Regions from separate parts of the Massilia sp. CMS3.1 genome, predicted to be linked through region 4. Evidence: predicted binding sites of a transcription regulator. Region 4 holds the regulator's gene; each other region holds the start of a gene.
The links. The regulator LexA, encoded in region 4, represses DNA repair genes until DNA is damaged. The targets are predictions, from matches to a motif close to ACTGTATNNNNATACAGT.
Positions count from the first base shown of each region.

Region 1: the regulator LexA is predicted to act here: its motif matches at 3,605-3,622, upstream of ACHAC9_RS04835 (DNA topoisomerase IV subunit B).
Region 2: the regulator LexA is predicted to act here: its motif matches at 2,484-2,501, upstream of ACHAC9_RS07785 (ATP-dependent helicase).
Region 3: the regulator LexA is predicted to act here: its motif matches at 4,870-4,887, upstream of ACHAC9_RS20570 (putative DNA modification/repair radical SAM protein).

Region 1 covers NZ_JBIMES010000002.1:260,816-268,383, reverse strand. Annotated here, with positions in the region: gene parC (DNA topoisomerase IV subunit A) at 1-1,412, opposite strand, end outside; gene ACHAC9_RS04835 (DNA topoisomerase IV subunit B) at 1,430-3,427, opposite strand; gene ACHAC9_RS04830 (response regulator) at 3,695-4,510, shown strand; gene ACHAC9_RS04825 (gamma-glutamyl-gamma-aminobutyrate hydrolase family protein) at 4,580-5,566, shown strand; gene ACHAC9_RS04820 (hypothetical protein) at 5,656-5,979, shown strand; gene ACHAC9_RS04815 (YbdK family carboxylate-amine ligase) at 6,020-7,156, opposite strand; gene ACHAC9_RS04810 (cation:proton antiporter) at 7,146-7,568, opposite strand, start outside.
Region 2 covers NZ_JBIMES010000003.1:387,450-395,017, forward strand. Annotated here, with positions in the region: gene fghA (S-formylglutathione hydrolase) at 1-258, opposite strand, end outside; gene ACHAC9_RS07765 (chromate transporter) at 313-897, opposite strand; gene ACHAC9_RS07770 (chromate transporter) at 894-1,466, opposite strand; gene ACHAC9_RS07775 (hypothetical protein) at 1,513-1,689, opposite strand; gene ACHAC9_RS07780 (hypothetical protein) at 1,873-2,088, shown strand; gene ACHAC9_RS07785 (ATP-dependent helicase) at 2,530-4,611, shown strand; gene ACHAC9_RS07790 (hypothetical protein) at 4,638-4,811, opposite strand; gene ACHAC9_RS07795 (phosphohydrolase) at 4,923-5,555, opposite strand; gene glpD (glycerol-3-phosphate dehydrogenase) at 5,750-7,288, shown strand; gene ACHAC9_RS07805 (M1 family metallopeptidase) at 7,314-7,568, opposite strand, start outside.
Region 3 covers NZ_JBIMES010000015.1:89,666-97,233, forward strand. Annotated here, with positions in the region: gene ACHAC9_RS20555 (putative bifunctional diguanylate cyclase/phosphodiesterase) at 1-308, shown strand, start outside; gene ACHAC9_RS20560 (tetratricopeptide repeat protein) at 348-1,907, shown strand; gene ACHAC9_RS20565 (M16 family metallopeptidase) at 1,987-4,761, shown strand; gene ACHAC9_RS20570 (putative DNA modification/repair radical SAM protein) at 4,900-6,132, shown strand; gene ACHAC9_RS20575 (UdgX family uracil-DNA binding protein) at 6,129-7,568, shown strand, end outside.
Region 4 covers NZ_JBIMES010000014.1:66,904-74,471, reverse strand. Annotated here, with positions in the region: gene ACHAC9_RS19930 (inorganic phosphate transporter) at 1-370, opposite strand, end outside; gene ACHAC9_RS19925 (DUF47 domain-containing protein) at 395-1,021, opposite strand; gene ACHAC9_RS19920 (replicative DNA helicase) at 1,092-2,477, opposite strand; gene rplI (50S ribosomal protein L9) at 2,584-3,036, opposite strand; gene rpsR (30S ribosomal protein S18) at 3,073-3,363, opposite strand; gene priB (primosomal replication protein N) at 3,401-3,694, opposite strand; gene rpsF (30S ribosomal protein S6) at 3,728-4,129, opposite strand; gene lexA (transcriptional repressor LexA) at 4,370-5,017, shown strand; gene ACHAC9_RS19890 (sel1 repeat family protein) at 5,082-5,840, opposite strand; gene ACHAC9_RS19885 (cystathionine gamma-synthase family protein) at 5,912-7,168, opposite strand; gene purF (amidophosphoribosyltransferase) at 7,186-7,568, opposite strand, start outside.

The sequences.
Region 1 (7,568 bases), on a different contig from region 4:
TGCTCGATCTTGATCGCCTCCAGACGCGCCAGCTGGCGCAGGCGGATCTCGAGGATGTCCTCGGCCTGGCGGTCGGACAGGCCAAACTCTTCCATCAGCGCCGCCTTCGGCTCATCCGAATTGCGGATGATGGCGATCACCTTGTCGATGTTCAGCAGGACGATCTCGCGGCCTTCGAGGATGTGGATGCGGTCGTTGACCTTGCCCAGCTTGTGCTCGGTACGGCGGCGCACGGTGGTGAAGCGGTAATCGATCCACTCCTGGATGATGTCGCCCAGGCCCTTCTGGCGCGGACGGCCATCGCCGCCGATCATCACCAGGTTGATCGGCGCCGAGCTCTCGAGCGAGGTATGCGCCAGCAGCAGCAGCATGAACTCGGTCTGGTCCTGGTTCTTCGACTTCGGCTCGAACACCAGGCGCACGGCGGCTTCGCGGCCCGATTCGTCGCGCATCGTGTCGAGCGAATTCAACACCGTCTGCTTGAGGGCGATCTGTTCCGGCGTCAGCGTCTTCTTGCCCAGCTTGATCTTCGGGTTGGTGATCTCTTCGATCTCCTGCTGCACCTTCGCCGTCGACGTCCCCGGCGGCAATTCGGTCACCACCGCCTGCCACTGGCCGCGCGCCAGCTCTTCGATCTTCCAGCGCGCGCGGACTTTCATCGAGCCGCGGCCGGTCGTGTACATCTCGGCGATGGTCGATGCCGGGGTGATGATCTGGCCGCCGCCCGGGAAGTCCGGGCCGGGAATGATCGCCATCAGCTCCGCATGCGTCATCTTCGGATTGCGGATCATCGCCACTGCCGCGTCGGCCACTTCGCGCAGGTTGTGCGACGGGATCTCGGTGGCCAGACCGACTGCGATACCGGAGGCGCCATTGAGCAGCACCATCGGCAGGCGCGCCGGCAGCGTGCGCGGCTCATTGGTCGAACCGTCATAGTTCGGCTGGAAGTCGACCGTGCCCATGTCGATCTCGTCCATCAACAGGCGCGCGATCGGGGTCAGCCGGGCTTCGGTGTAGCGCATTGCCGCCGCGCCGTCGCCGTCGCGCGAGCCGAAATTGCCCTGGCCGTCGATCAGCGGATAGCGCAGCGAGAAGTCCTGGGCCATGCGCACGAGGGCGTCATAGACCGACTGGTCGCCGTGCGGGTGCAGTTTGCCGAGCACGTCGCCGACCACGGCCGCGGATTTACGTGGCTTCGCGGTCGGGCCGAGGCCGAGTTCGTTCATCGCGTACAGGATGCGGCGCTGTACCGGCTTCTGGCCGTCGGCGACATCGGGTAGGGCGCGGCCCTTGACCACCGAGACCGCGTAGTCGAGATAGGCGCGTTCTGCGAAGGTGGACAGGGTCAGCGTTTCGATGTCGTCGTCGGCGGGCGCTGCGGCTTGTTCGAAGAGGTTTGCTTGGATTGTCATAATTCAGTTCGTTCGGTTCAAATATCCGCTTCCGTCTCGTTGCCGTGTTCTTCGATCCACGCACGGCGTGCGGCGGCTTCGCCTTTGCCCATCAACATGTTGAAACGCGCGCTCGATTCGCCGTGATCAAAACCACCCAGGGCCACCGGCAGCAGGCGCCGGGTGTCCGGGTTCATCGTCGTTTCCCACAGCTGCTCGGCGTTCATCTCGCCCAGGCCCTTGAAACGCGAGATGTTCCAGCTGCCTTCCTTCAGGCCGTCCTTCGTCAGCTTGTCCTCGATCGCCAGCAGTTCGCCCTCGTCCAGCGCGTACAGCTTTTGCAGCGGCTTCTTGCCGCGTGGCGGCACGTCGACGCGGTACAGCGGCGGACGCGCAACACAGATATGGCCATGCTTGAACAGGGCAGGGAAGTGCTTGAAGAACAGCGTCAGCAGCAAAACCTGGATGTGCGAGCCGTCCACATCGGCGTCCGACAGGATGCAAATTTTGCCGTAGCGCAGGCCCGTCAGGTCCGGCGAATCGCCGTGCGAATGCGGGTCGACCCCGATCGCCACGGAGATGTCGTGGATCTCGTTGTTCGCAAACAGGCGGTCGCGGTCGGTTTCCCAGGTATTCAAGACCTTGCCGCGCAGCGGCAAAATCGCCTGGTATTCCTTGTCGCGCCCCATTTTTGCGGAGCCGCCCGCCGAGTCGCCCTCGACCAGGAACAGTTCGTTGCGGGTCAGGTCGGTCGATTCGCAATCGGTCAGCTTGCCGGGCAACACAGCCACGCCCGAGGATTTCTTCTTTTCGACTTTTTGCAGCGAGCGCATGCGCGACTGCGCCTGCTTGATGACGAGGTCGGCCAGCTTCTTGCCGTATTCGACGTGCTGGTTCAGCCACAGTTCGAGCGGCGGCTTCGTAAACGTCGACACCAGCTTGACGGCATCGCGCGAGTTCAGGCGTTCCTTGGTCTGGCCCTGGAATTGCGGGTCCAGCACTTTCGCCGACAGCACGAACGAAACACGTGCGAACACGTCTTCCGGCAACAGCTTGACGCCCTTCGGCAGCAGGCCATGCAGCTCCGCGAAACCCTTGACGGCGCCGAACAGGCCGTCGCGCAGGCCCGACTCGTGCGAGCCGCCGCTTGGCGTCGGGATCAGGTTGACGTAGGACTCGCGCACCACGCCGCCTTCCTCGTTCCAGGCCACGACCCAGGCCGCGCCTTCGCCTTCGGCAAAGTTTTCGTCACCAGGCGCTGCATACGCGGCACCCTCGAACAGCGGGATCACCGTCTCGCCGCTCGAGGACTGCGCCATCGCTTCGGTCAGGTAGCCGCGCAGGCCTTCGTCGTAGCGCCAGGTCTGGACGTCGCCGGTCTTGGCAATCGTCAGCGTGACGGTGACGCCCGGCAGCAGCACGGCTTTCGAGCGCAGCAGGCGCACGAGGTCCGGCATCGGGATGTTCGGCGAATCGAAGTACTTCGCGTCCGGCCAGGCGGTGACGCGGGTGCCGTTCTTCTTGCCGCCGCGCTCGAAGGGCGCGGAGGTCAGGGGTTCGATCACGTCGCCGCCGGCGAAAACCAGGTTGTGGACGCCAGTGCCGTCCTCGTTCTTGCGCCAGACGGTGATTTCGAGGCGCTTCGAGAGCGCATTCGTGACCGAGACGCCGACCCCGTGCAGGCCGCCCGAAAACGCGTAGGCGCCGCCGGAACCCTTGTCGAACTTGCCGCCCGCGTGCAGGCGCGTGAACACGATTTCGACCGTGGACACGCCTTCTTCCGGGTGGATGCCGACCGGGATGCCGCGGCCGTCGTCCTCGACGGTGACGGAACCGTCGACGTTCAGGGTGACGCCGATGTTGTTGCAGTAGCCGCCGAGCGCCTCGTCCGAGGCGTTGTCGATGACTTCCTGGATGATGTGCAGCGGGTTCTCGGTCCGGGTATACATGCCCGGGCGTTGCTTCACGGGCTCGAGTCCTTTGAGGACGCGGATGGATGATTCGCTGTAGTCGGGTGCGGGTTTCTTGGTTGCCATGCTGATCAGTGTTATGTCGAAAGCCTGCGCATTCTATCTTGTCGGAGGGAAAAAGCAGGAGTGGCGTAATCGATTGTGCTTGTCAACGCGCGAGAACGTGACTAGATTGGTACGCAAGGTTGCTATGTCAAGCGGCCCCGAGAAACCGTTGAGCGAATGGCATCGGCCAAGGATGGTACTGTACATGCATACAGTGATTATCGCAAGCCGAGCAGCTTTTGCACAACAGGTCCGCGGCTGTTGGTGTGGCACGCACCGGTGATGATCATGCATCCACACAAAATTCCGACCGCAGTACGTCTGCTGGGATTCGGGTCCGAGCACGCCCGCCATATGGCGACGCTGCTTCACGCGGCTCCGCCCTCGGGACCGCTGTATGGCTGCCTGCATGACGACAGTTTGCAGGAGCCCGACATCGTCATTGCCAACGGTACCGATCCGGCTGCCCTTGCCTGGCTCGATGGCATGCGTTGCGCCCCGCCCGCGCTGGTGATCGGCGGCGACGGCCACGGCGGCTACGACCATCTGGCGCTCCCGCTCGATCCCCCGCTCCTGCACGAGACCCTGGCACAGATGCTGGCCGAACGGCGGCGCGCACTGGCGCTGCTCATTGCACGCGGCGAGCCCTTCCTGGCCGAACGCCGGCGCCGCCCGCGGCTCGGCCCGGAGGCCGGCTGCGCGGCCGAGCGGCAGCCACCGCGCGACGGCAAGGTGCTCATCGTCGACAAGGGCGGCGCGTTCCGCGATCACCTGGCCGGCCTGGTCGGCGCACGTGGCCTGGCGATCGCCTGGACCGACAGCGCGCCGGTGGCGGTACGCCTGTGCGACGAGACGCACGTGGCGCTGGCGATGATCAATACCGCCGCGCCCGGCATCGATCCCTACCACCTGAGCCGGACCATCAAGGCCCAGGAAGGGGCAGGGCGCACGGCCGTGGTGCTGCTGGTCGGGCGCACCTTCAGTTACGACAGCACGCTGGCGCGCGGCGCCGGCGTGCGCGGACTGCTCGACAAGCCGGTCGGCGACCGCAGCCTGGTCGCCATGTTGCAACGATTGACCAGCCTGCCGGCACTGCCGGCTTGACAGCTCAGCCGGTGTCATTTTGTTACAACTTCGAATCGTGCGCGGCAATGGCAGGGCTATATTTGGGCCATGGCAGACGATCAACCACAGCGCCGCGGCGAGGCACCCGGCCCGCCGCTGGAAAACCGTGAGGATGCACCACAGCGCGTCCCCGACCGCCGCGCGGCAAGCGGCCAGCCGCGCTACCAGCGTCCCGGCGACACCCCGTTTGCATTGGCAGGCCGCGTGCTGCGTTCGCGCTGGCGCGCCCTGCGCGACCGCTTCAGCCGCGATCTTCTACGCCGCACGCTGCGCATCGGCGTCTCGGCCCGCATCTTTCATCCGGAACCGGGTTCCACTGGCCTGCGCAGCAAGAACCTTCAGTATCTGGAAGAGTCGATCGCCCAGTGGGTGATGTCGCGCGACGTGCTGGTGTTCATGATCCCGACGGTGAACACGAACGGGCTGCTCCACCCCAGCAACATCACGCTGCGCCATTACGCGCGCCACCTGGACGGGCTGGTGCTGCAGGGCGGGGCGGACGTGTCGCCGCAGACCTATTCCGAATCGCCGACGCGCCCCGAATGGAGCGGCGACCGCGCGCGCGATGTATACGAACTCGAACTGCTGCACGAATTCGTCGAGGCCGGTAAACCGGTGCTCGGCGTCTGCCGCGGCTGCCAGCTGATCAACGTCGCCTTTGGCGGCACCCTGTACCAGGACGTGGCGACCAACGTGCCGGCGGCGCTCGCCCACGTGCACACCGACTACGACGCCCACCGTCACGCGATCGAATTCCCGCCCGGCTCGACGCTGGGGCGCATGTTCCCGCAGGCGGCAAGACCGATCGTCAATTCGATCCATCACCAGGCGGTCAAAGAGCTCGGACGCGATATCCGGGTCGAGGCAATGTCGTATCCGGACGGGATCGTCGAGGCGATCCGCTACGACAAGGCCGATTTCGTGATGGGGTTGCAATGGCATCCGGAATTTCACCGGGCCGGCGGGACGGACCTGCTCGATTGCACGCCGGTGCTGGACGAGTTTTTAAGGGCGGCAAGAGAGACGCGGTTGTAGGTGTTTGCAAAACCGCTTGCATCCCATTCCTCCCTTGATCATAATGAATGAGAATCATTCTCATTAACGACTGATCAAAAGGGAACGCCATGAACCACCCATTCGCAGACACCGCCATGCCGGCGCACGCCATGCCCCAGCGCGAGGCCGTCATGCTCGCCTCGCTGCTGCACCTGATGTCGCACTACAGCGCGCGCGACGACAAGGACAAGCCATGCGTGCGCCTGGCCTCGGTGATCGAGCGCCATTTGCGTGCGCTCACATGCCTGCCCGACCTCGATCCGGTGCTGCGCGCGACTTGCGAGCAGTTGTGCGAACGGTGGGCGGCGCTGGTCGATGAGGGGATGCCGCAGCCCGTAAAACGGAATTTTATCGAGCGGATCATGCGCTCGAGCAGGGTGAGCGCGGCGTGAAGAGCTTGACGCCCGACTCGCCGCAGGTGGCCGCGATGCCTTACCTGCGTCTGAACCGCCGCTCGCCGCGGAACCAGTTGATCGCCGCATGCACCATCCCCTCGACGCTGCCCTGGCGCTCGTATTGCTGGCGCAGCAGCGCCGCGTCGCTGCCCCCGCCCGCTGCCGCAGCCAGGTGGCGCAAGCCGTCCAGGCTCCCCAGCTCTGCCGCGTAGGGCGCCATTTTTGTGAGCGTCGCCAGGATGTCTTCGCGAATCGGTAGGTTTTCGTAGCTTTTCGGATGCGTGATCGTCCCCTCCAGTCCAAACCGGCAAGCCTGGAAGCGGTTGTAGTTATAGACGAGATAATCGTCCTCGACCGGCGGCGCTTCAAGACGCTGCAGCAGGTAGCCGCACAGTGCCTGTAAATAGGCGGCCAGCGCGGCGGCGCGTTCGACGGTCAGCGGCGTATCGCACACCCGCAGTTCGATGGTGCCGTATTCGGGTTTCGGGCGCAGGTCCCAATAAAAATCCTTCATGCTCTTGATGATGCCGGTGCGCTCCATCTTCGCGTAATAGTTTGACTCGAACTCGGCCCAGCGGAGTGTGAAGGGCGCGCGCCCGCTCATCGGGAAGGCGAACACGGAATTCAGACGCGCCGAATCGAACAGGCTGTCCTGGCCCTGCACGAAGGGCGACGAGCTTGATAATGCGATGAAATGCGGGATGTAGCGGTTCAGCGCATGCAGCAGGTACATGGCGTTGTCGCCATTGCTGCAACCGATGTGCACGTGCTGGCCGAACACGGTGAACTGCTTGGCCAGGTAGCCGTACAAGGACGACAGGTGCTCGAAGCGCGGCTTGGCGAAGATCTTCTGTTCCGACCAGTGCTGGAAGGGGTGCGTCCCGCCGCCGGCAATGCCGATATTGAGTTGGTCGCCGGCTGCCACCAGGGTGTCGCGGATTTCCTGCAACTCCGCCAGCAAGGGCGCATAGGACGAGTGCACGCTCGAATTAATCTCGATCATGCTCTCGGTGATCTCCGGCGTCACGTTTCCCGGAAAGGGCTTGCGGGCCAGCAGGTGCAGCAAATCCGGGCTGGCGGCGGTGAGATCGAAGTCGGACAGGCTGACCAGCTGGAGTTCGAGTTCGACGCCGAAGGTCAGCGGCGTGGAGGCGGTAAACGGTTCAAGCGGCATGGCGCGTCTCCGGCTGGGTCTGCGGTACCTCGCGCGCCCAGACCAGGGCGCGCTGGATGATGATCGGACCGAACACCTCCAGCAGCAGCATCACCGCCGCCACCGAACGCAGTTCCTCGACCACGTGCACGCCGCGCAGGCGCGCGTGTTCGAGCAGCAGGATGGCAAACACGGACAAGGGGGCCAGCGCCACGCCGGCCAGCGCGCCCTTGCGCCAGGACACGCCGGACAGGTGGGCAAAGGCCATGACGCCGCCGGTCTTGGTGACCAAGCGTGCTGCCACGATCACCAGGGCAAACAGGCCCCCGGCGGCGACCTTTTGCCAGTCGAGGGTCGAGGCGGCGAAGACGAACAGCAGCACGGTGAGCAATTCGCCCAGTGCCCCGAAGCCGCGCTGGGCCTGGCTGAAGGC
Region 2 (7,568 bases), on a different contig from region 4:
GCCGCGCGGGCTGGTGTCGGGCATGACCAGGGCCAGGCCTTCCTCGGCCGCCACACGCTGGGCGCCGCCCTTGATGGCGAAGGTCTCTTCGGTACAGGTCAGGCCGGCGAGGTAGAACAGCACCGGCAGCGCCTTGCCCTCGAAGCCGGGCGGCAGGTAGACCGAAAAGCGCATCGGCAGGCCGATGGCGCTTGAGTCGTGCTGGTAAAAACGCTGGACGCCGCCGAAACAGGCGTGTTCGCTGAGGAGAGTTGGCATGGGAGGCTCCGGATGGTGGGTACCGCAAGTATGCCAGTTTAGCTGTGCTGTGCGTTACACAACACCGAGCGCCCCCAGCAGCGCACCTGCGCCCAGTACCCATAGCAGGTGCAGCTTCGTGCGCCAGATGAGGACGCCGCTAATCAGCGCCAGCAGCCACAATGGCCAGTGGACGCCCGGGCCACCGGCCGAGCTGGCCAGGATCCATGCGGTGGACAGCAGCAGCGCGATCACGACCGGGGCCATGCCCTGTTTGAAGGCGCGCACCGGGCGCAGCTCGCGGTTGCGGTGGCCCCACTGCGCAACCTGATAAGTGAAGATGGTCGAGGGCAGCAGGATACCGGTCATCGTGACGAACACGCCGAGCAGGGCGGCAGTGAGGCTGCCGGCGTTCATGCCCACGTTCCAGCCCATCAGCGCGACGAACAGCACGTTTGGGCCAGGCGCGGCCTGGGCCAGCGCAATCGAATCGTTGAACTGGGCCTGAGTCAGCCAGCCGTGCTGTTCGACCAGGAAGCGGTGCATCTCCGAGGTCGTCGAGATCGCGCCGCCGAGCGACATCATCGACAGCAGCAGGTAGTGGCCGAACAGGTTCAGCCAGTCGTGCCAATCGAGGGTGATGTGGATGGCGGTATTCATCGCAGGTTCCGGTACGCCAGCACGCAACCCAGGCTGCCGAGTACCAGCAGCACATAGAAGAGCGGGAATTTGAGTAAGGCCACCAGCACGAAGCCGGCGGCACCGATCGCCACGCACCAGGGCAGGGGCACCGGGCTGCGTTTGAGCGAGGTGGACAGCTTCAAGCCCGCCGCCGCGATCAGCCCGGCCGAGACCGCCGCCATGCCGCGCAAGGCGCCGGCGACCTGGGGGTTGTCGGCAAAGCGCGCATGCAGGGTGGCCAGCAGCAGCACCAGTACGAGCGGCACGGCCAGCATGCCGGCCAATGCCGCCAGCGCGCCGCGCAGGCCGAAATAGCGCGCGCCGATCATCATCGACAGGTTGACGACGTTCGGCCCCGGCATGATCTGCGCCACCGCCCAGTCCTCGATGAATTCATCCTGGGTCAGCCAACCCTTGCGCTCGACCATCTCGCGCTGGATGACCGCCAGCACGCCGCCGAAGCCCTGCAGGGCCAGGACGGTAAAGGAGAGGAACAGGTCGAGCAGGGAAGCGGGACGGGGATGTGTCGGTGCGGGCGGTAAACTCATCCCGCGATTATCGCGCCCGCCCGACTTCCTGTCACGCGAGGCGGACTCAGCCGCCGCCGATGCCGCGCATGACGCGTCCGCTACCGCCGCATTGGGGACAGGATTTGCCGTCTGACAGTTTGCCGCTGCCGGCACAGGCTTCGCAGACGTCTTCGCCGGCGCCGGGCGTGCCGGGGGAAGCTTCGTCACCGGGGTTCAGGTCGGGTTCGGGAGTCGTGCTCATGCAGGCCTCGCTGGTGGTTGGACGCAGGGCCATTCTAGGGAGATCGGCGGCGGCGTGGCGCTCATTTGACGCACGCGTCTGTACAACTATTTCGTGTGTTCGATAGGAAGTTGACATTGACATCCAACAGGTTTCAGGAATACTCCCTAAGTCAAAACATCAACCTGACAAGACGAGGTCGCGATGGAGAATCTTCAAGTCGAGCGGACGGCGCTACCGCCTTTCCTGGGTGAGGCGCGTACCGATGGCCGCCGGCGTGTGATTGTCGATGCCGGCATCGCGGTGCAGGGCAGCAGCAACACCATGTCCGCGGTTGAATACCTGCGCGCACGCGATATCCATGCACAGGTCATCGAACGTGTCCTGCTCGAACCGCATCTGCGGCGTTCCGGCCCCTGAAAGTTTCTCGAGACCAGCTTTTTTCGATATCAAAGAGTTATTTTTGTTGCGTTCCTCTGGCGCTGCTTACCCACAAAAATTTATTTTTTCCATCTTTGATATTCTTTGGCCTGATCTTGTACATGATCTCGTAAGTCGTTGATTTTTCTTGAATTCGACCTTGCCCGCTGATTGGGCAAGTTGTTGAAAGCCGCATGCTGACGGCATTTCAGGCTGTCAAGCCCTGTCTTTTCCACAAACTTATTCACAGACTCTGTGGATATCCAGAAAAGTTGTTTAATTACGGCTACTTAGCGAACATGCATCGTATGGCCCGGGAACTTTATTGCACGCTCGCGCATCCTTTTTACGACAGAGCCGGCATCGGCGCATGCAAAATGCGCTTGCGGAGCGCCACTGGACAAATGTACAGTAGCGGTGTTTCCAAATTGCCACTTGCTCATGTCCGCTGCCATCCCTGTGCCCACGATCGACGATCCCTTCGCCAGCCTCAACCCGGAGCAGCGCGCGGCGGTCGAGCACGACGTCGATGCCCCGGCCAGCCGGCCGCTGCTGGTCGTCGCCGGCGCCGGTTCGGGCAAGACGAATACGCTGGCCCACCGCGTGGCGCGCCTGATCATGCAGGGCGCGGACCCGCAGCGCATCCTGTTGCTGACCTTTTCGCGCCGCGCCGCCAACGAGATGACCCAGCGCGCCGGCAATGTGCTGCAGCGGATCATGGGAGGGCGTACCGAGGGTGCGGCCGCCCTGCCGTGGGCCGGCACCTTCCACAGCATCGGCGCGCGCCTGCTGCGCGAGTTCTCGGGACGTATCGGTCTCGACGAATCGTTCACGATCCACGACCGCGGCGACTCCGAGGACCTGATGGGGCTGGTGCGCCACGAGATCGGGCTGACCCAGACCGCCAAGCGCTTCCCCCTGAAAGGAACCTGCCTCTCGATCTATTCGCGTGTCGTCAATTCGCGCGAGCCGCTCGACCTGGTATTGCAGGGCACCTTTCCCTGGTGCTGCGAATGGGAAGCCGAGCTGAAACGCCTGTTCGGGGCCTATGTCGACGCCAAGCAGGAGCAGAACGTGCTCGACTACGACGACCTGCTGCTGTTCTGGGCCGAGATGGCCACCGACCACGAGCTTGGCCCCGAGATCGGTGCGCTCTTCGACCATGTGCTGGTCGACGAATACCAGGACACGAATCGCCTGCAGGCGGCGATCATCACGGGCATGAAGCCCAGTGGCGCGGGCGTGATGGTGGTGGGCGACGACGCCCAGTCGATCTATTCCTTCCGCGGCGCGACGGTGCGCAACATCCTCGATTTTCCCGGACAGTTCTCGCAGGCCGCGCGGGTGATCACGCTGGACCGGAATTACCGCTCGACCCAGCCCATCCTGGACGCGTCGAACGCGGTCATTGCCGCCGCGCTGGAGCGCCACGCCAAGACACTGTGGACCGACAAGGTGGCGAGCAGCCTGCCGCAGCTGGTCTTGATTCCCGACGAGGCCGAGCAGGCGCGCTGGGTCTGCAACCGCGTCCTCGAACAGCGCGAAGCCGGCATCAAGCTCAGCACCCAGGCGGTGCTGTTTCGCGCCGCCAGCCACAGCGCGGCTCTGGAACTTGAACTGATGCGCCGGAATATCCCGTTCGTGAAATTCGGCGGTTTGAAATTCCTTGAAGCCTCGCACATCAAGGACGTGCTGGCGGTGCTGCGCTTCGCCCAGAATCCGAACGGACGGATGGCGGGCTTCCGGGTGCTGCAGCTGATCCCCGGCATCGGTCCGGCCACGTCGACGCGTTTGCTCGACGCTGCAGCCGAGGCGCCTGAAGCAGCCGACGCCGTCGAGGCGTTTGCGGCGCCTGTGAGGAGCCAGGGCGACTGGCAGGATTTCGTCACGCTGTACCGGCGATTGCGCACGCCCGGTTTACGCTGGCCGGCTGATATCGAACTGGTGCGCGACTGGTACTTGCCGCATCTCGAGCGCCTGCACGACGACGCCACCGTGCGCGCCGCCGATGTCGCCCAACTGGCCCAACTGGCGGGCGGCCATGGCACGCGCGAAAGTTTCCTGGCCGAGATCACGCTCGACCCGCCTGAAGCCACCAGCGACCGCGCCGGGCCGCCCCTGCTGGACGAGGATTACCTGATCCTGTCGACGATCCACTCGTCCAAGGGCCAGGAATGGAAATCGGTGCACGTGCTGAACGTCGTCGATGGCTGCATTCCGTCGGACATGAGCACCGGCAGTGCGGAAGAAATCGAAGAAGAGCGGCGCTTGCTGTACGTGGCGATGACACGAGCCAAGGAACATTTGCACCTGGTCGTGCCGAACCGCTTCTTCATCAAGCAGCAGTCGCAGATGGGCGACCGCCACGTGTATGCGGCGCGCACCCGGTTTGTCACCCCCGCCATGCTCAAGCATTTCGAGGAGTGTGTGTGGGTCACGGCCGACACGGCGCAATCGAAAAAGCCCATGCCCGAGAGTGTCAGGATGCTGGTGCGCGATCGCGCGCGCAGTGCGTGGAAATGACATGGGCACATATCCGCACGGATGACTTATCCCCCGCTGTAGGAATTTGTAGGAATCTTCTGAATGCGAGTCCGTTCACCAAACCACAGTGCGTGCAAGCCATTGATTTTAAAGGGGACAATTTTTGCCTGTAGATTGGGCATTTTGTTGAAACCCGCATCAATACTGCGCTTGCGGCTTGTCAAGAGGCGCTTGTCCACATAGTTATCCACATTTCTTGTGGATATCGGCGCAATATGAATAAAATCAATGACTTACCTATAGTTGTTTGCGATTAATCAAGCCTGCACTGGCGGGTATGAACGCCGCGTTCATGCGCCTTGCGTTTGCATCAAGGCCATCAAGCGGTTTAGCTCGGCGAGAAACCGTTCGCAGGCGAGCGCCGGCGGCCAGGGTTCCCAGGGCAGGCCGCCATACACGGCGGTCAATGGATCTCCCTGCAGCACGGCGGCCTGGATTTTCAGGGTGCGCCGCACCTCCTCGTGCGACCAGCCTGCCACGTGCACGGCTTCGCTGGCGGCGGCCAGGCGGTCGGCGCGCTTGTGGCGTGCATGGTCGAACGGGGTCCAGGACGGCAGGCCATAGCGCAGGAAGACCGCCTGTTCGAGCCGCTGCGTCAGTGCCCGAAAGCCGTCGCCCAGGAAGGGCTTGATCACGGACAGGGCGTCGAAACCGAGCAGGCCTTCTTCGGCATCGTGCAGCAGTTCGCGCAGTTCCAGCAAGGGGTCGACGCGCCCGCCGAGCGCCGCGCGTTGTAGCAGCATCACCGTGATCGAGTGCTGGGCCACCGACAGCGGCAGCGGCCAGGCCGAATGCCCGCCCCAGCGGTAGGTGCGGGCCAGGCCGAGCGCGAGGTCGGCGTCGTCCCAGTCGAAGGGGGTCGGGTTCAGCAAGTCCAGGCGTTTGCCGGACGGCATGCGCACCCAGGCGCGTTGCTCGGCCATCAGCGGGGGTGGATCATCGTTGTCATGGCTCCAATTCTACACAGGGCGGGGCCCGCCGGGCGGACGGCCGCGCCCGGCATGTTCGCCGGGGAGACGCGGCGAATTTCCTGGAGTCGGACGCATTGATCCATGCGAACATGGGAGCAGCGGAGGCGGCATACACTGGATCGGTTTGCTTATTCCGAGGAGGCGCCGTGGATGACACTGTCAAGCGATACGAATGCGACGTGCTGATCGTCGGCGGCGGCATCAACGGCGCGGCAATCGCGCGCGATGCGGCCGGACGGGGATTACGCGTCGTCCTGTGCGAAAAGGATGACCTGGCCCAGCACACGTCCTCGGCGTCGAGCAAACTCATCCACGGTGGCCTGCGCTATCTCGAGCATTACGAATTCGGCCTGGTACGCAAGGCCCTGATCGAGCGCGAAACCCTGATGCGCAGCGCCCCCCACATCATGTATCCGCTGCGCTTCGTGATGCCGCATGACAGGGGTGTGCGCCCGGCCTGGATGATCCGCGCCGGCCTGTTCCTGTACGACCGGCTGGCGCGGCGTGAATTCCTCCCGGGCTCGGAGGCGATCGACCTGCGCCATCATCCGGCCGGCGATGCGCTCCAGCCGTGCTTCACGCGCGGCTTCATGTATTCCGACGGCTGGGTCGACGACGCGCGCCTGGTGGTGCTCAACGCGCTCGACGCGCGCGAGCGCGGCGCCGTCATCCTGACCCATGCGCGCTGCGGCGCCTTGTTGCGCCAGCCGCACGCCTGGAGCGCGACGCTCGAAGGAACGGGCAAGCGCATGCACGTGAACGCGCGCTGCCTGGTGAATGCCGCCGGTCCCTGGGCGGCGCGTTTCCTGCAGGGAGCGACGAATGCCGCGGGGGGACGCACGCTACGCCTGATCAAGGGCAGCCACATCGTCGTGCCGCGTCTGTTCGAGCATCCACATGCCTATATCTTCCAGCATCCGGATGGGCGCATCGTGTTCGCGCTGCCCTACGAGGGCGCCTTCACGCTGGTCGGCACCACCGACGTCGATTACCGGGGCGAGCTCGACAAGGTGGCGATCAGCCTCGATGAAACGACCTATCTGTGCCAACTGGTGAACCGCTATTTCCGGCGCCACATCACCCCGGGCGACGTCTTGTGGAGCTACGCGGGCGTGCGTCCCCTGGTCGAGGACGAGGCCGCCAGCGCGGCAGCGGCCACGCGCGACTTCCGGCTCGAGCCCGACCGTGCCGGCGCGCCGCTGTTATCTGTATTCGGTGGCAAGATCACCACCAGCCGCAAGCTGGCCGAGCAAGCCGTGGACTGGGTCGGGCAAACGCTCGGTCATCCGGCACCGGGCTGGACGGCGGAGGCTTGCCTGCCGGGCGGCGACCTGTATGGCCCGCTGCCCGGCAAGCGCGGCGTGCTGGAGTTCGACGTCTGGCGCGCGCGCCAGGGGCAGCGCTATCCCTGGCTGCCGCCGCAGCTGCTGGCCCGCTACACGCGCGCCTACGGCACCCGCATCCACACCCTGCTGGCGCGCCGGGGCAGCCTGGCCGAGCTCGGACTGGAAGTGCTGCCAGGACTGTACGAAGCCGAGATCGAGTACCTGATGCGCTTCGAGTGGGCACGCAGCAGTGCCGACATCCTGTGGCGCCGCACCAAGCTCGGCCTGCATGTGGCGCCGGGCGGCGCGGCGCTGCTCGACGAGTGGATCGGCGCGCGTCTGGGCGTGCTGGCGCTGTAACACAGCACTGCTTGCGCGTGCTCTCTTACTTCACACCCCGTGCCAGCCAGGCATCGATCTCCGGCAGGCGCGTGCGGCGCACCGCGATGCGGTCCCTGATTCCCACGACCGCGGTGTCGGCATCGCGCCGCGCGTCTTTCGCAATGTGGGCCTCGGCATACGCCTGCACTTTGTCGATCATGGCAAGCGTCGTAGCGCCGCCGGCCACCATCGGCACGTAGCGGCTGCGCGAGGTGGCATCGACCCGCTCGTTGACCGCCTTGATGTTGGCCAGTGCGAA
Region 3 (7,568 bases), on a different contig from region 4:
TGAAGATCGACCAGTCCTTCGTCCACGAGATCCATGACGTGCAGGGTCACTATCCGGTGATCCTGGCGATCATCTCGATCGCGCGCGGCCTGAACCTGCACCTGGTGGCCGAAGGCGTCGAGACCGAGACGCAAGCCGACTACCTGCGTGCCAACGGCTGCGAGACGATGCAGGGCTACCTGTTCCACCGCCCGATTTCGTTGTCCAGCTTTATCGGCGTCCTGCGCGGCCAGGGGCCCTTGCCGGGCATGCTGCCGGGCGCCGGGCAGCCCCTCGTCTTTCCCGTACCGTGCGCGCGGCGCGCATAGTTCCCGGTAATGGAGCCGGTCACGAGGGACAGCGCGGCCGTGCCTGACGCCGGCGAACGCCACACCGCCGAATTCCTGCGCGTGAAAGGGCTCGCCGAGCGCGGCGTCACCAGTGCCCAGCACCAGCTCGGCTTCATGTACGTGAACGGCCAGGCCGTACCGCGCAACTACGCGCTGGCCGTGGAGTGGTACCGCAAGGCGGCCGCCGCGGGTCTCGAGCAGGCCCAATACAACCTCGGCGTCATGTACCAGAAGGGCCAGGGCCTGCCCCAGGACCATGCGCAGGCGCTGTACTGGTATCGCTGCGCGGCTCTGCAGGGTTATGCGCCGGCCCAGTACAACCTGGGCTGGATGTGCGCGAAAGGGCAGGGCGCCGCAGCCGACGTGGCCCAGGCACTGCACTGGTTCAGCCAGGCGGCCGACCAGGGCGACCCCGGCGCCCAGCACAACCTCGGCATGATGTTCGACGGCGGCAAGGGGGTCGTTCAGGACACCGATGCCGCCATCGGCTGGTACCGGCGCGCCGCTGAACAGGGTTACGCGCGCTCGCAGTTCGCGCTGGCGCTGCGCTACGACAGCGGCCAGGGCGTCGCGCGCGACCCGGTCCAGGCGCTGGACTGGCTGCGCCGCGCCGCCGATGGAGGCCACGCGCCGGCCCAGTTCAACCTCGCGCTGCGCTTCGACAAGGGCCAGGATCTCGACCAGGACAGCGTCCAGGCGATCGATTGGTACGAACGCGCCGCACACCAGGGCCACGCCAGTTCCCAGTTCAACCTCGCCCTGATCTACGACAGCGGCCATGGCGTGCCGCGCGACGAAGCCGCTGCCCTGGCCTGGTACCGGCGCGCCGCGCAGCAGGGCCACGCGGCCGCCCAGGACAACCTCGGGCTGCGCTGCGAGCACGGCCAGGGCGTGGAGCGCGAGCCGGCGCTCGCCGCGCACTGGTACCGGCAGGCCGCTGTCCAGGGCTTGCCGTCCGCGCAATACCACCTGGGCCAGCTGATGGATGCCGCCAATGGCGTCGAACACGATCCGGCGCAGGCGCTGCACTGGATCACCCAGGCGGCCGAGCAGGGCCATTTGCGCGCCCAGTTCGACCTCGGCCTGCGCTATGAGTCCGGCGTCGGCGTGGCCCAGGATGCGGCACGCGCCCTCGGTTGGTACCGGCGCGCGGCCGACCAGGAATATGCGCCGGCCCAGCACATGGTGGGCGTGCTGCTCGAGCGCATGGAGACGAGCGACCCGCGCGAAGCGGCGCACTGGTACCGCAAGGCCGCCGACGGGGGCCACGCACTGGCCCAGTTCGCGCTCGCGCTGCGCTATGACAGCGCCCACGGCGTCGAACGCGATTACGAGGCAGCGCACTTCTGGTACCAGTGCGCGGCGCGCCAGGGACATGCGCGCGCGCAGTTCAACCTGGGCGTGATGTATGCGGCCGGGCAGGGGGCGCGGCGCGACCTGATCGAGGCGTACGGGTGGCTGGCGCGGGCCGCGGGTGGCGGGATTGCGGGGGCGGGGCCGTATCTGAAGCGGATCACTGCGCGCATGGATGCGGGGCAGCTGGCGACGGTGCAGGGGTGCGGGCAGGAAGCTGCGTAGCTGTCAAAAAACCCCGGCGAGCCCGATCGACCCGGCTGTAGAATACCGCCACAATAACCACACCGCCCCACGGAGACCCATGAAAAAACCGCTTCTCGCCGCGCTGGCCCTCGCCTTCGCAACGACCGCCGCGCTGCCTGTACACGCCGCCGCCGCCGCCGCTACCGCAAGCGCTGCCACATTCACGTTCGACCGCAAGGCCTACACGATCAACTACAAGAAATTCGTGCTGCCGAACGGCTTGACGCTGGTCGTGCATGAAGACCACAGCGTGCCGGTCGTCGGCGTGAACGTGTGGTACCACGTCGGTTCGCGCAACGAGAAGCGCGGCAAGACCGGTTTCGCGCACCTGTTCGAGCACTTCTTCTTCAACGGCTCCGAGAATTACCCGCACGGTTTCCGCGAAGCGATGGACGACCTGGGCGCGAACAACCGCAACGGCACCACCAATACCGACCGCACCAACTTCTTCGAAGACGTGCCGGTGTCGGCGCTCGAGCGCACCCTGTTCCTCGAATCGGACCGCATGGGCTTCCTCGGCAATTACATCTCGAAGGAGATGCTCGAGCGCGAGCGCGGCGTGGTGCAGAACGAAAAGCGCCAGGGCGAGAACCAGCCGTATGGCCGCGTGCGCAACGAGATCGGCGCCAAGATGTATCCGTACTCGCACCCGTATTCGTGGTCGACCATCGGCAGCATGGAGGATTTGTCGGCTGCCTCGCTGGAAGACATCCGCGAGTGGTACCGCACTTATTATGGGCCGAACAACGCGGTCATCTCGCTGGCCGGCGACATCACGCCGGAGCGTGCGCTAGAGCTGGTCAACAAATACTTCGGCGCGATTCCGCCGGGTCCACCGCTGCCGCGCACCGACACCTGGATTCCTACGCTCGAGCGCAACATCCGCGACGAGATGGAAGACCATGTGCCGCAAGTGCGCGTCTACCGCAGCTGGCATGTGGCGAACTGGAAGGATGCCGACACCCCGCGCTTGGCGCTGCTGGCCGAAGTGCTGGCCGGATCGAAGAGTGCGCGCCTGGATAAACGCCTGGTCTACGACAAGGGCCTGGCGACCAGCGTCAACGCGTCCGTCAACGACGCGGAACTCTCCGGCACGTTCAGCATCGTCGCTACCGTCAAGCCGGGCGCCGATCCACTCGAAGTGGAACGCGAGATCGACGCCATCGTCGCCGAGCTGCTGGCGAAAGGCCCCACCGCGGCAGAACTTGCGCGCGTAAAAACGCGTACCCTGTCCGACTTTTCGCGCAGCCTGGAACGCCTGGGCGGTCTCGGCGGGCGTTCCGACGTGCTGGCCGAGAGCATGACCTATGGCGGCTCGCCCGACGCGTATCTCACGCGCCTCGAGCAGTTGGCCAAGGCCACCTCGCTCGAGGTGAAAACCGCCGGCAACCGCTGGCTGCGTTCGAACCACTACACGATGACGGTGCGTCCGTTCGCGAAACTGGCCAGCGTCAAATCGAGCATCGACCGCAAGGTGCTGCCAAGCCTGGGCGAAGCGCCGGATGTGAAATTCCCCACGATGCAGCGCGCCCAGCTTAAAAATGGGCTGAAAGTGATCCTGCTCGAGCGCCACACCGCGCCGATCGTGAATGCCACGCTGGCGGTCGACGCCGGCACGGCATCGGACAGCAGCGCCAAGGCCGGCGCCGCCTCGCTCGCGCTCGACCTGCTCGACAAGGGCACCAGGTCGCGCGACGCCTTTGCGCTGTCGGACGCGCTGGAAAACCTGGGCGCGCGCCTGTCGAGCGCCTCGAGCGCCGACCAGTCGCTGGTGCGCCTGCAGGCCACCTCCGCCAATCTGGCGCCGTCGCTGGCCATCATGGCCGACGCCGCGCTGGCCCCGAGCTTCCCGCAAGACCAGTTCGCGCTGCAGAAATCGCGCCGCATGGCCCAGATCGGCCAGGAAAAGGCGCAGCCGAACAGCCTCGCCATGCGCGTCATGCCGGCCCTGCTGTACGGCCAGGAGCACGCCTACGGCAAGCCTGCCAGCGGCACCACGGGCAGCGTCGAAGGCATCACGCGCGACGACCTCGCGCAGTGGCATGCCAGCTGGTTCCGCCCCGGCAGCGCGACCCTGATCGTCGCCGGCGATACCACGATGGAGAAGCTGCTGCCGGCACTGGAAGCCTCGTTCGGACAATGGAAAACCGGGACAGCCCCCGCCAAGGTGGTGGCCGGTGCCGGTAACACGGCCGGCAAGAAGGTGTACCTGATCGACAAGCCGGACGCGCCGCAATCGACCATCGTCGCCGCCCACCTGTCGCTGCCGTACGGCCAGCCGGAAGACCTGGCAATCGAGCCGGTGATGCACAACTTCGGCGGCATCGCGACCTCGCGCCTGAACCGCAACCTGCGTCTGGACAAGCACTGGAGTTACGGCACCAACGCGCGCCTCTCCGAAGTGCGCGGCCAGCGCAGCTTCATCACGATGGCGCCGGTGCAGACCGACAAGACGGTCGAGGCGATGCGTGAAGTGGCGAAGGAAGTGAAGGGCGTGGCCGGTGCGCGTCCGCTGGTGGGTCCTGAATACGAGAGCATCATGCGCAACATGACCTCGCGCCTGGCCGGCCGCTTCGAAACCCTGGCCGCGCTGGAAAGCGCGGCGCTGGCGAGCGTCAACCTGAACCTGCCGGAAAACTACTGGAGCGTTTATTCGGCCAACCTGAAGGCCTTGACGCCACCCCAGCTGGGCCAGGCCGCCGGCAAATTCGTCCAGCCGGATAATGTCGTCTGGATGGTGATCGGCGACTTGCGCAAGGTCGAAGCCGGGATCCGTTCGCTGGGCTGGGGTGAAGTCGTCGTGCTCGATCAGGACGGCAAGCCGGTGAGGTAAATCAATCGCGGCCGCTATCTACCCTTGTTGTGGTGGATTGCGGCCGCGAACCGCCTTTGTCCCGCCGCCAATCGTTCGCGCGCGCCGCCCCTGCCCCGGCTGAGATAAACTGTACATCCATACAGTTTCTCCATCCCGATGAAACTTTCCGACAAGCTCGAAATCCTGGCGGACGCCGCCAAATACGATGCCTCCTGCGCCAGCAGCGGGGCGCCCAAGCGTGCGTCCGATGGCAGCGACGGCGGTATCGGCGCCACCACGGGCATGGGCATTTGCCACAGCTATACGCCGGATGGCCGCTGCGTCTCGCTGCTGAAAATCCTGCTCACCAATTTCTGCGTCTACGACTGCCAGTACTGCGTCAACCGCCGTACCTCGAACGTGCCGCGCGCGCGCTTTTCGGTGGCTGAAGTCGTCAAGCTGACGCACGATTTTTACCTGCGCAACTACATCGACGGCTTGTTCCTGAGCTCCGGCATCATCCAGTCGAGCGACTACACGATGGAGCAGATGGTCGCCGTCGCGCGCGAGCTGCGCGAAGTGCACAATTTTCGGGGCTACATCCACCTCAAAACGATTCCCGATGCCGACCCCGCGCTCATCGCCGAGGCCGGCCTGTATGCCGACCGCCTGTCGGTGAACATCGAGCTGCCCACGCACGACAGCGTCACCCGCCTGGCGCCGGAAAAGAACGTCCGCACCATTAAACTGGCGATGGGTTCGATCCGGCGCAAGCTCGACGAAAAGGCAGAGGAGCCGAAGGCGCCGGCCTTCGCCCCCGCCGGGCAAAGCACGCAGATGATCGTCGGCGCCGACGCCAGCGACGACCAGACCATCCTGAACACGGCCGAGACCCTGTACGGCAGCTATAAACTCAAGCGCGTGTATTACTCGGCCTTCAGTCCGATCCCGCAAAGCCCGGACAGCGTGCCGCTCGCGCCGCCGCCGCTGCTGCGCGAGCACCGCTTGTACCAGGCCGATTTCCTGTTGCGCAGTTACGGTTTCACCTCCGGCGAACTGATGCCGGCGGCCGGCAACCTGGCGCTCGACATCGATCCCAAGCTGGCCTGGGCGCTGGCCAACCGCGACCATTTTCCAATGGACCTGAACCGCGCCGAGGAAACGATGATCGCGCGCGTGCCCGGCATCGGCCTGCGCAACGCCAAGCGCATCGTCGACCTGCGCCGCCTTCGCCGCATCCGCTGGGAAGATCTGTCGCGCCTGCGTTGCAGCATGAAGAAGATCGCGCCCTTCGTCGTCACCGCCGACTACAAGCCGGCCCAGGGCTTGGCCAGTTCCGACCTGCTGCGGCGCCATTTGGGGGCGCCGGCCGAGCAGATGAACCTGTGGCCCGAGCTGCAGGCGGCATGAACGCCGCGGCCCTCGTTGCCGCCGGCCAGCCGCTGGTGGTGTCCAGCTTTTCCGAATGGCGCAGCGCCGCGCGCGACCTCCTGATGCACGACGTGGCCCCGGAACTGGTGACCTGGAACGAGGCGGGCGCCCTGGCTGCCGACTTGTTCTCGGGTGCGCCGGACGCGGGCGAGCCTACGGATAATGCGCCTGCCGGGGTCGCCCCGGTAAAACAGGCGCCGCATGTTCCACGCGCGCTGATGGACATGCTGCAGTCGGCCGCCTGCTGCCGCGTACCAGACCGCTGGGCCTTCCTGTACCGCGTGATCTGGCGCTGGCAGCGCGGCGAGCACGACGTGCAGTCGCCGGCCGACGTCGACGGCGTCAAACTGGCTGCGATGGTCAAGGCGGTGCGCCGCGAGGAGCACGACATGCATGCGTATATTCGATTCCGCGAGCGTCCCCAGGAACTTGGCCCGCCGCGCTTCGCCGCCTGGTTCGAGCCGCGCCACGACGTGCTGCCGCAAGTGGCGGATCATTTTGTGAACCGCATGGGCGGCGTCACCTGGATGATCGGCACGCCTGAAGCCAGCGTCATGTGGGATGGCGCCACGCTGCACCACACCGGTCCCCTGATGTCGAGCGCGGCCGACCTGGACGACGCCGGCGAGGCGCTCTGGCTGACCTACTACCGCAGCATCTTCAATCCCGCGCGCGTCAACGCCCAGCTGATGCAAAGCCATATTCCATCGCGCTTCTGGAAGAACCTGCCGGAAGGCGCGATCGTCCCGAGCATGGTCAGCAACGCCGAGCTGGGGGCGCGCAGCACCGGCCAGGCGCAGGCGGTAGGGAAAAAAAGCGGCTTCACGATCCCGATCGCCCCCGCCGACGCCCAGCCCGAGCGCCAGCAACCGTCAAAGCTCGACGAATGCCGGCGCTGCGAACTGTGGCAGCACGCGACGCAAGCCGTCGGCGGCGAAGGACCGAAGAAGGCCCGGATCATGCTGGTGGGCGAGCAGCCGGGCGACCAGGAAGACCTGGCCGGCAAGGCTTTTATTGGGCCTGCCGGCAAGCTGCTGGACCGGGTGTTCGAGGCGGCGGGCCTGGAGCGGCGCGAGATCTATCTCACCAACGCAGTAAAACATTTCAAGTGGGAGCCGCGCGGCAAGCGGCGCCTGCACAAGACGCCGGCGCAGAAGGAAGTGGAGGCCTGCAGCTATTGGCTCGAGAAGGAGCTGGCGTCAGTGACACCGAAGGTCATCGTGGCCTTGGGCGCGACGGCGCTGAAGGCCGTGCTCGGGAATGGCAGTGCGAAGCTGGGCGAGTCGATCGGCAAGGCGATCCGGCACGGGGACCATTGGGTCGTGACTGTCTATCACCCCTCGTACATCCTGCGTGTGCCTGATGAAGAAACGAAGCGCCAGGCGTTCAATGTGATGGTGGATGGACTGAAATTG
Region 4 (7,568 bases):
TGGCCACTGCCGCACCGACCAGCCCGCCAATCAGGGCATGCGAGGACGACGATGGAATACCGTAGTACCAGGTGATCACGTTCCAGGTAATCGCCCCGATCAGGGCGCCGAAGATGACGTAATGGTCCACGACGCTCGGATCGATCGTGCCCTTGCCGATCGTCTGGGCCACCTTCACGCTGACGATGAAAATGGCGATGAAGTTGAAAAACGCCGCCATCGCAACGGCGGTATGCGGCTTCAAAACGCCGGTCGAGACGACCGTGGCGATGGAGTTGGCCGAGTCGTGAAAGCCGTTCATAAAGTCGAACACGAGGGCGAGCAGCACCAGCATTCCCAGCACGTAAATGCTGATATTTATAGTTTCCATAATTATTCTTGTTGCGACCGCGCGCTACGCGTTCTCGACGATGATGCCTTCGATGATGTTGGCGACATCTTCGCAGCGGTCGGTGACGGTCTCGAGGATCTCGTAGATCGCCTTCATCTTGATCAGGTTGCGCACGTCCGGCTCGTCGCGGAACAGTTTGCTCATGGCGGCGCGCATGACGTGGTCGGCGTCCGATTCGAGACGGTCGATTTCTTCGCAGATGGCGACGATCTGCTGGGCGTTGCCCATGTCGTGGAGCAGGCCGACGGCGGCCTGGACGCGTTCGCAGCAGGAAAGGCACAGCTCGGCCAGGCGCTTCGCTTCCGGGGTGACGGCGTGCAGGTCGTACAGGGAGATGGTCTGGGCCGCGTCTTCCATCATGTCCAGGATGTCATCCATGCGGGTAATCAACTTGTGGATGTCGTCGCGGTCGATCGGGGTGATGAAGGTTTTGTGCAGCAGGTCGACGCAGGCGTAGGTGACCTTGTCCGCCTGTTTTTCGATGGTTTCCACGGCATGGGTGCGCATTTCCAGGTCGTCGAAGTTGGTCATCAGTCCGACCAGTTCTTGCGCACCCTTCACGCACAGCGCGGCGTGCTGGTTGAACAAATCAAAAAACTTGCCCTCGGTGGGCATCAGGCGTCCAAACATTAATGGTTCTCCGGTTTAAAACTTTGGGGACTGCGAGGGTCCGCTGCATGCGCAGCGGCGCAATATCGGCTTAATCGCCCTGGTAGACGGCGAGGTTACCGCTGTAATTGCCAAACTTGGTGTATTGGCCGATCCAGGTCAGGCGGATTGCGCCGATCGGACCGTTACGCTGCTTGCCGATGATGATTTCGGCGGTACCTTTATCGGGCGAGTCCGGGTTGTAGACCTCGTCGCGATACAGGAAAATAATCACGTCCGCATCCTGCTCGATCGCGCCCGATTCGCGCAAGTCGGACATCACGGGACGTTTGTTCGGGCGCTGCTCGAGCGCCCGGTTCAGCTGCGACAGGGCGATGACGGGGCAATGCAGCTCTTTCGCCAGTCCCTTGAGCGAACGCGAGATTTCGGAAATTTCGGCGGTGCGGTTGTCGCCCTGCTGGCTACCCTGCATCAGCTGCAGGTAGTCGACGATAATCAGGCCGAGCTTTCCACACTGGCGCGCCAGGCGGCGCGCACGCGCGCGCATTTCGATCGGGTTCAGTGCCGGCGTCTCGTCGATGTAGACCTGGGCGTCGTTCATTTTCTGGATCGCGTGCGTCAGGCGCGGCCAATCCTCGTCGTTCAGGCGGCCGGTACGCAGGCGGTGCTGATCGAGCTGGCCGACCGAGCCGAGCATACGCATGGCCAGCTGGGTGCCGCCCATCTCCATCGAGAAGATCGCCACCGGCAAGCCCGCTTCGATGGCGACGTTCTCGCCGATGTTCACCGAGAACGCGGTCTTGCCCATCGACGGACGGCCGGCGACGATCACCAGGTCGCCCGGCTGCAGGCCCGAGGTCATGCGGTCGAGGTCGATAAAACCGGTCGGCACGCCGGTGATTTCGCCCTGGTTCTCGCGGGAGTACAGTTCGTCGATGCGCTCGACCACTTGGGTCAGCAGCGGCTGGATCGGATTCCAGCCCTGGGCGCCACGGGCGCCGGACTCGGCGATGGCGAAGATCTTGGATTCGGCTTCGTCAAGCATCTGCTTGACTTCCTTGCCTTGCGGATTGAACGCGCTGCCCGAAATTTCGTCGGCCACGGTAATGAGTTTGCGCAAGATGCCGCGGTCGCGCACGATCTCGGCATAGCGGCGGATATTCGCTGCCGACGGCGTGTTCTGCGCCATGGCGTTCAGGTATTGCAGGCCCCCGACGTCATCGGCTTTGCCGAGCGAGACCATGGCCTCGTAGACGGTGATCACGTCAGCCGGCTTGCCGCCGTTAATCAAGCGCACCATCTGTTCGAAGATGATGCGGTGGTCGTAGCGGTAAAAATCCTCCGCATGCATGAAGTCGGCAATGCGATCCCACGCGGCGTTATCGCGCAGCAGGCCGCCAATGACGGACTGCTCTGCCTCGATGGAATGCGGGGGAATGCGCAGCGATTCGAGCTGAGGATCTGCGGGGTTATTCATGGCGGGCATTATAACCCCTCCGGTCACACGGCTGAAATAATTGGAGAGTTTCTGGGCGTAAAAAAAGCCGGCGGACCGGCTTTTTTCGTATTACAACAAGCGTAACTTATGCAGCTTCGCCCACGACAGCGACCGTGATTTCCACGACGACGTCGGTGTGCAGAGCGACAGCAACTGGATGCTCGCCGGTGGTCTTCAGGGGACCGGTCGGCAGGCGAACCTGTGCTTTTTCAACTGCGAAACCTTGCTTGGTCAGGGCTTCGGCGATGTCGAAGTTGCCGACCGAACCGAACAGACGACCGTCAACACCGGCTTTCTGGGCGATGGTGATCGTCATGCCGGTCAGCTTGTCGCCTTGGGCTTGCGAAGCCGACAGCTTTTCAGCAGCAGCTTTTTCCAGCTCGGCGCGCTTGACTTCGAACTCGGCAACAGCCGACGAGGTAGCGCGGCGGGCCATCTTTTGCGGGATCAGGAAGTTACGTGCGTAACCGTCCTTGACCTTGACCACGTCGCCCAGGTTGCCGACGTTAACAACTTTTTCCAAAAGGATAACTTGCATATTTTTCTCCAGGATGTTCTGAACTGTACGACGCGATTAAGCGCTGTGCAGGTCGGTGTACGGCAGCAGCGCGAGGTAACGTGCGCGCTTGATCGCGGTGTCGACCTGGCGCTGGTAGTGCGCCTTGGTACCGGTCAGACGTGCCGGCATGATCTTGCCGTTTTCCTGGACGAAGTCCTTCAGGGTGTCGACGTCTTTGTAATCGACCTGTTCCACGTTTGCAGCGGTGAAGCGGCAGAATTTCTTACGCTTGAACAGCGGATTTTGCTGTTTGCGCTTTTCTTTAAGCTTGGCTTTGTTTTTGTCGAACTTTTTACCGAATGCCATTTGAGGCTCCTGTATCTAAAAGGTGGCCGCTAATAATTTAAGCGGCGGCACTAAAATCAATGATGTGAAACACCAGGGCTTTACTGTTGCGATTCTTCCTGGCCAAAAATCCTGTGAACTGGTGCGCTGCACCCAACTCTGCGCTGGCGAAGCGGCCCGAAATCTCACCCGCGGCGAATGCGGCAATTTCGAACTCGACCAGCCTGTCCACCCCTGCCTCGACCTGCTGCGAACTGTGCATCAGGATTGCCGAGACGACCGGCACGCCGGCGGGGGTAAAGCGCAGTACGTCGCGTTCAGCGATGCTGGCGACGACTTGTAGCTGGTTCACTTCAACGCGTTCACGATTCCTGGCAAGAAAAACTTAGGCAGCAGCGGCGGCTGGAGCAGGAGCAGCGGCTTGGGCCGGGGCTTCTGCGCGGTGGCTCTTGGCTGCGTCTTCGCGCTGGACCGACTTCATCATTGGCGATGGCGTGGTTTCAGCTTTCTTCATCTTCACGGTCAGATGACGCAGCACGGCATCATTGAACTTGAATGCGGTTTCCAGCTCGACCAGGGTCTCGTTGTCGCACTCGATGTTCAGGCAGATGTAGTGTGCCTTCGGCAGCTTCTGGATCTGGTAAGCCATCTGACGACGGCCCCAGTCTTCGACGCGATGGATGTTACCGCCGCGGCTAGTCACCGTGGTCTTGTAACGCTCGATCATCGCCGGGACTTGCTCGCTTTGGTCCGGATGGACGATAAAAACGATTTCATAATGACGCATGCAACACTCCTTGAGGACGTTTAAACAAATGCCCACCTCGGCGTCAAGACGAGTGTGGGAAGGGAAAGCCGGCAATTATAGCGCGATTGACGCACCAGCGCAATCGCTGCCGATCCTGGCAGCGCCGTCGCCCCCCAGCGACACTTGCTGCACGGGAATCGTTAAATAATCAGGATTTCTCTTGCATTCCACGAAATACTGTACAAAAATACAGTCTGAATCATCAACCATGCCAGACCTATGCTCAAGCTCACCGCAAGGCAAGAACAGATCCTGAACCTGATCAGGGAAGCGATCGACAATACCGGCTTCCCCCCGACCCGCGCCGAAATCGCAAAAGAATTGGGCTTCAAGTCGGCCAATGCAGCGGAAGAACACCTGCAGGCCCTGGCGCGCAAAGGTGCGATCGAGATCGTCTCAGGCACCTCGCGCGGCATCCGCCTGATCGGTGCTTCCCTGCGCGATCCGGTGCCGGCGCATGTGCCTCCCATTCCGGCCGCCTTCCTGATGTCCCTGCCGCTGGTCGGCCGCGTCGCCGCGGGCTCGCCGATCCTGGCGCAGGAACACGTCGAGGCGACCTACAACGTCGACCCTTCCATGTTTGGCGCGCGTCCCGATTTTCTCCTGAAGGTGCGCGGTTGGTCGATGCGCGATGCCGGCATCATGGATGGCGATTTCCTCGCTGTGAAGAAAGTTGACAGCGCCAAGAACGGCCAGATCGTCGTGGCCCGCATCGGCGAAGACGTCACCGTCAAGCGCTACCGCAAGACCGGCGAGACGATCGAACTGCTGCCGGAAAACCCTGACTTCACCGTGATCCGTGTGGAACCGGGCGACGAGTTCGCGCTCGAAGGCCTGGCAGTCGGACTGATGCGCAGCTGGCATTAAGCCGCGTTCACAAGCTGCCGCAGATAAAAAAAGCCGCTTCTCGCGGCTTTTTTTACGTCGAAAATTAGTTCTTTGGCCTCGGCGCCGCGCCGATCGGCTTGTCGAAGTCATACTGCTTCTCTCCCGGATTGGCGGCAATGATGGCGTTGTGCTCCTTGACATACGCTTCGGTCGCGCTGCGCCAGACGGCGACATCGGCCAGCACCAGCTGTGCGCCGACCTTCGCTTCTGCTGACAGGTTTTCCTGGACCTGCGCCAGGTGGGTATTCGCGCGCTCGATCTCGGCTGCGTTCATCAGCTTGGCAAGATCGGCCGGAATCTGCTTGGTGAGTGGAGAAGCTGCATTCAGGTTCTCGACAAAGCCGTTGTAGCAGGTCTGCCATTTATTGATGGCATTCGAGACGCGCGCAATGTCCTCGCTCTGCTTCGAAACGGGCGGAATACGCGGCGCCGGGCAGGCAAACTTGCCCGATTTGAGTTCGGCGCCATCGTAGGTCATGCTCCAGTGTGCAATGTCGGCACGCCGCACACCGCGCTGCTTCATCAGCTCGAGTGAAGCGATGGCGACCGCATTGCCTTTCGCGGCCGCCTTGCTGAACCACTGCTGCGCCTTCGCTTCGTCGACCGCGCCCGCCTCGCCGTACAAATACATGGCGCCGAGCTGCTGCTGGGCCTCGACATTGCCGGCGGCGGCCAGCTTCGTGTAAGCAGCCAGGGCTTGCGGGTAGGCCTTCTTGCTGAACAGGGCGTTCGCATCGGACAAGGCGTCGGCATGCGCGGCGTTACAGGCGAGCAGGCTGGCAATCAGGAGAAGACGCTTCATGAGCTGTGATGGAGAATCGAAAACCCATCATACCTCGCGCTCATCCCCGGCTCAACCATCCTTACGCTTCTTTATGGGGCGCCGAGCCGGGAGCCGAGCGCGGCACGAAAATCTTCCAGCAAATCCTCGGTATCCTCGATGCCCACCGAGACCCGGATCAACGACTCGGCAATGCCCATGCCGGCACGGCGCTCGGCGCCCATCTCGAAGAAGATCGTGTGCGCAACCGGAATCACGAGCGTACGCGTGTCGCCCAGGTTGCTGGCCGGGATCGCCAGTTGCAGGCGATTCAGGTAATCGAAAGGATCGATATCGTCGCGCAGCTCAAAGCTGAGCAGCGAGCCGGCGGAGCGGAACAGGTCGGTCGTGAGGCCGTGCTGTGGATGCGAAGCGAGCCCGGGGTAATGGACCGCGGACACCCTGTCATCGGCTTCGAGCATCTGCGCCAGCGCGAGCGCATTCGCGCAAGTGCGTTCCATGCGCAGCGCCAGCGTTTCGGCGCCGACGGCGATGTGGTGAGCCGCTTCCGGCCCGAGGGCGGCGCCGAAGTCGCGCAAGGCTTTCGCGCGTAGCTGGGCCATGCCCTGGGCGCTGCTTGCCTGCTTGCGGAAATTGGGCGCAATGTTCGGGAAGGCGCTCCAGTCGAACAGGCCCGTATCGGTCAGCGCGCCACCGAGTGCGATGCCGTGGCCGGCAATCGATTTGGTCAGCGAATTGACGACCAGGGCCGCGCCGACCGCCTTCGGGCGGAACAGATACGGCGTGGTCATCGTGTTGTCGACCACATACAGGATGCCGCGTTCGCGGCACAAGGCGCCGATGCGTGCCAGGTCCGCGACCTGGGTGCGTGGATTGGCGATCGTTTCGACAAACACCATGCGCGTCTCGGGACGCAGCACCGCTTCGACATTGATGACATCGGTCGCATCGACGAAGTCGACTGCAACGCCCTGCCCTGCCACCGTCTGCCACAGGCTGTTGGTGTTCCCGAACAGGAAACTCGACGAGACGATGTGGTCACCCTCGCGCAGCAGTGCCTGGAACAGCGCGCCGATGGCCGCCATGCCGGTGCCGAAGCACAGGCTGGACACGCCATCTTCCATCTTCGTGATCTTGTCCTCGAGCGCGGATACCGTCGGGTTACCCTGGCGGCCATACCGAAAGCCGGGCTCCTTGCCCTGGAACACCGAGGCCAGCTGGCGCGCGTCGTTATACCCGAACGCGACGGAGGTGTGGACCGGCTTGTGCAGCGAGCCGTGCTCGATCGCCTTGCGGCGGTCGTTGTGCAGGATGGTGGTCGTGAAACCGTAGTGTCTATTTTCGCTCATGGCAGGTGGCGGCCGGGTTACTCGGCGGCGAGCGCGGGATTCAGGTTCAGCTGGGTCCGCACTTCGTCCTCGATCTGCGGCTTGCCGCCATTGTGGCGCGCCGTTTCCAGCTGGTCCAGATAGGCCGGGGTGACGTCGCCCGTGACATACACGCCGTCGAAGCAGGAAGCCTCGAAATTGGTCAGCGCCGGATTGACGTCCGAGATCGAGCGCTTCAGCGCCTCGATATCCTGGTAGACCAGGCGGTCGGCGGTGATCTCGGCGCACACCTCTTCCACAGTGCGTCCATAGGCGATCAGTTCGTCGCGGGTCGGCATGTCGATGCCGTAGACGTTCGGGAACAGCACCGGCGGCGCCGCCGAAGCGAAGAACACTTTGCGCGCGCCCGCTTCGCGCGCCA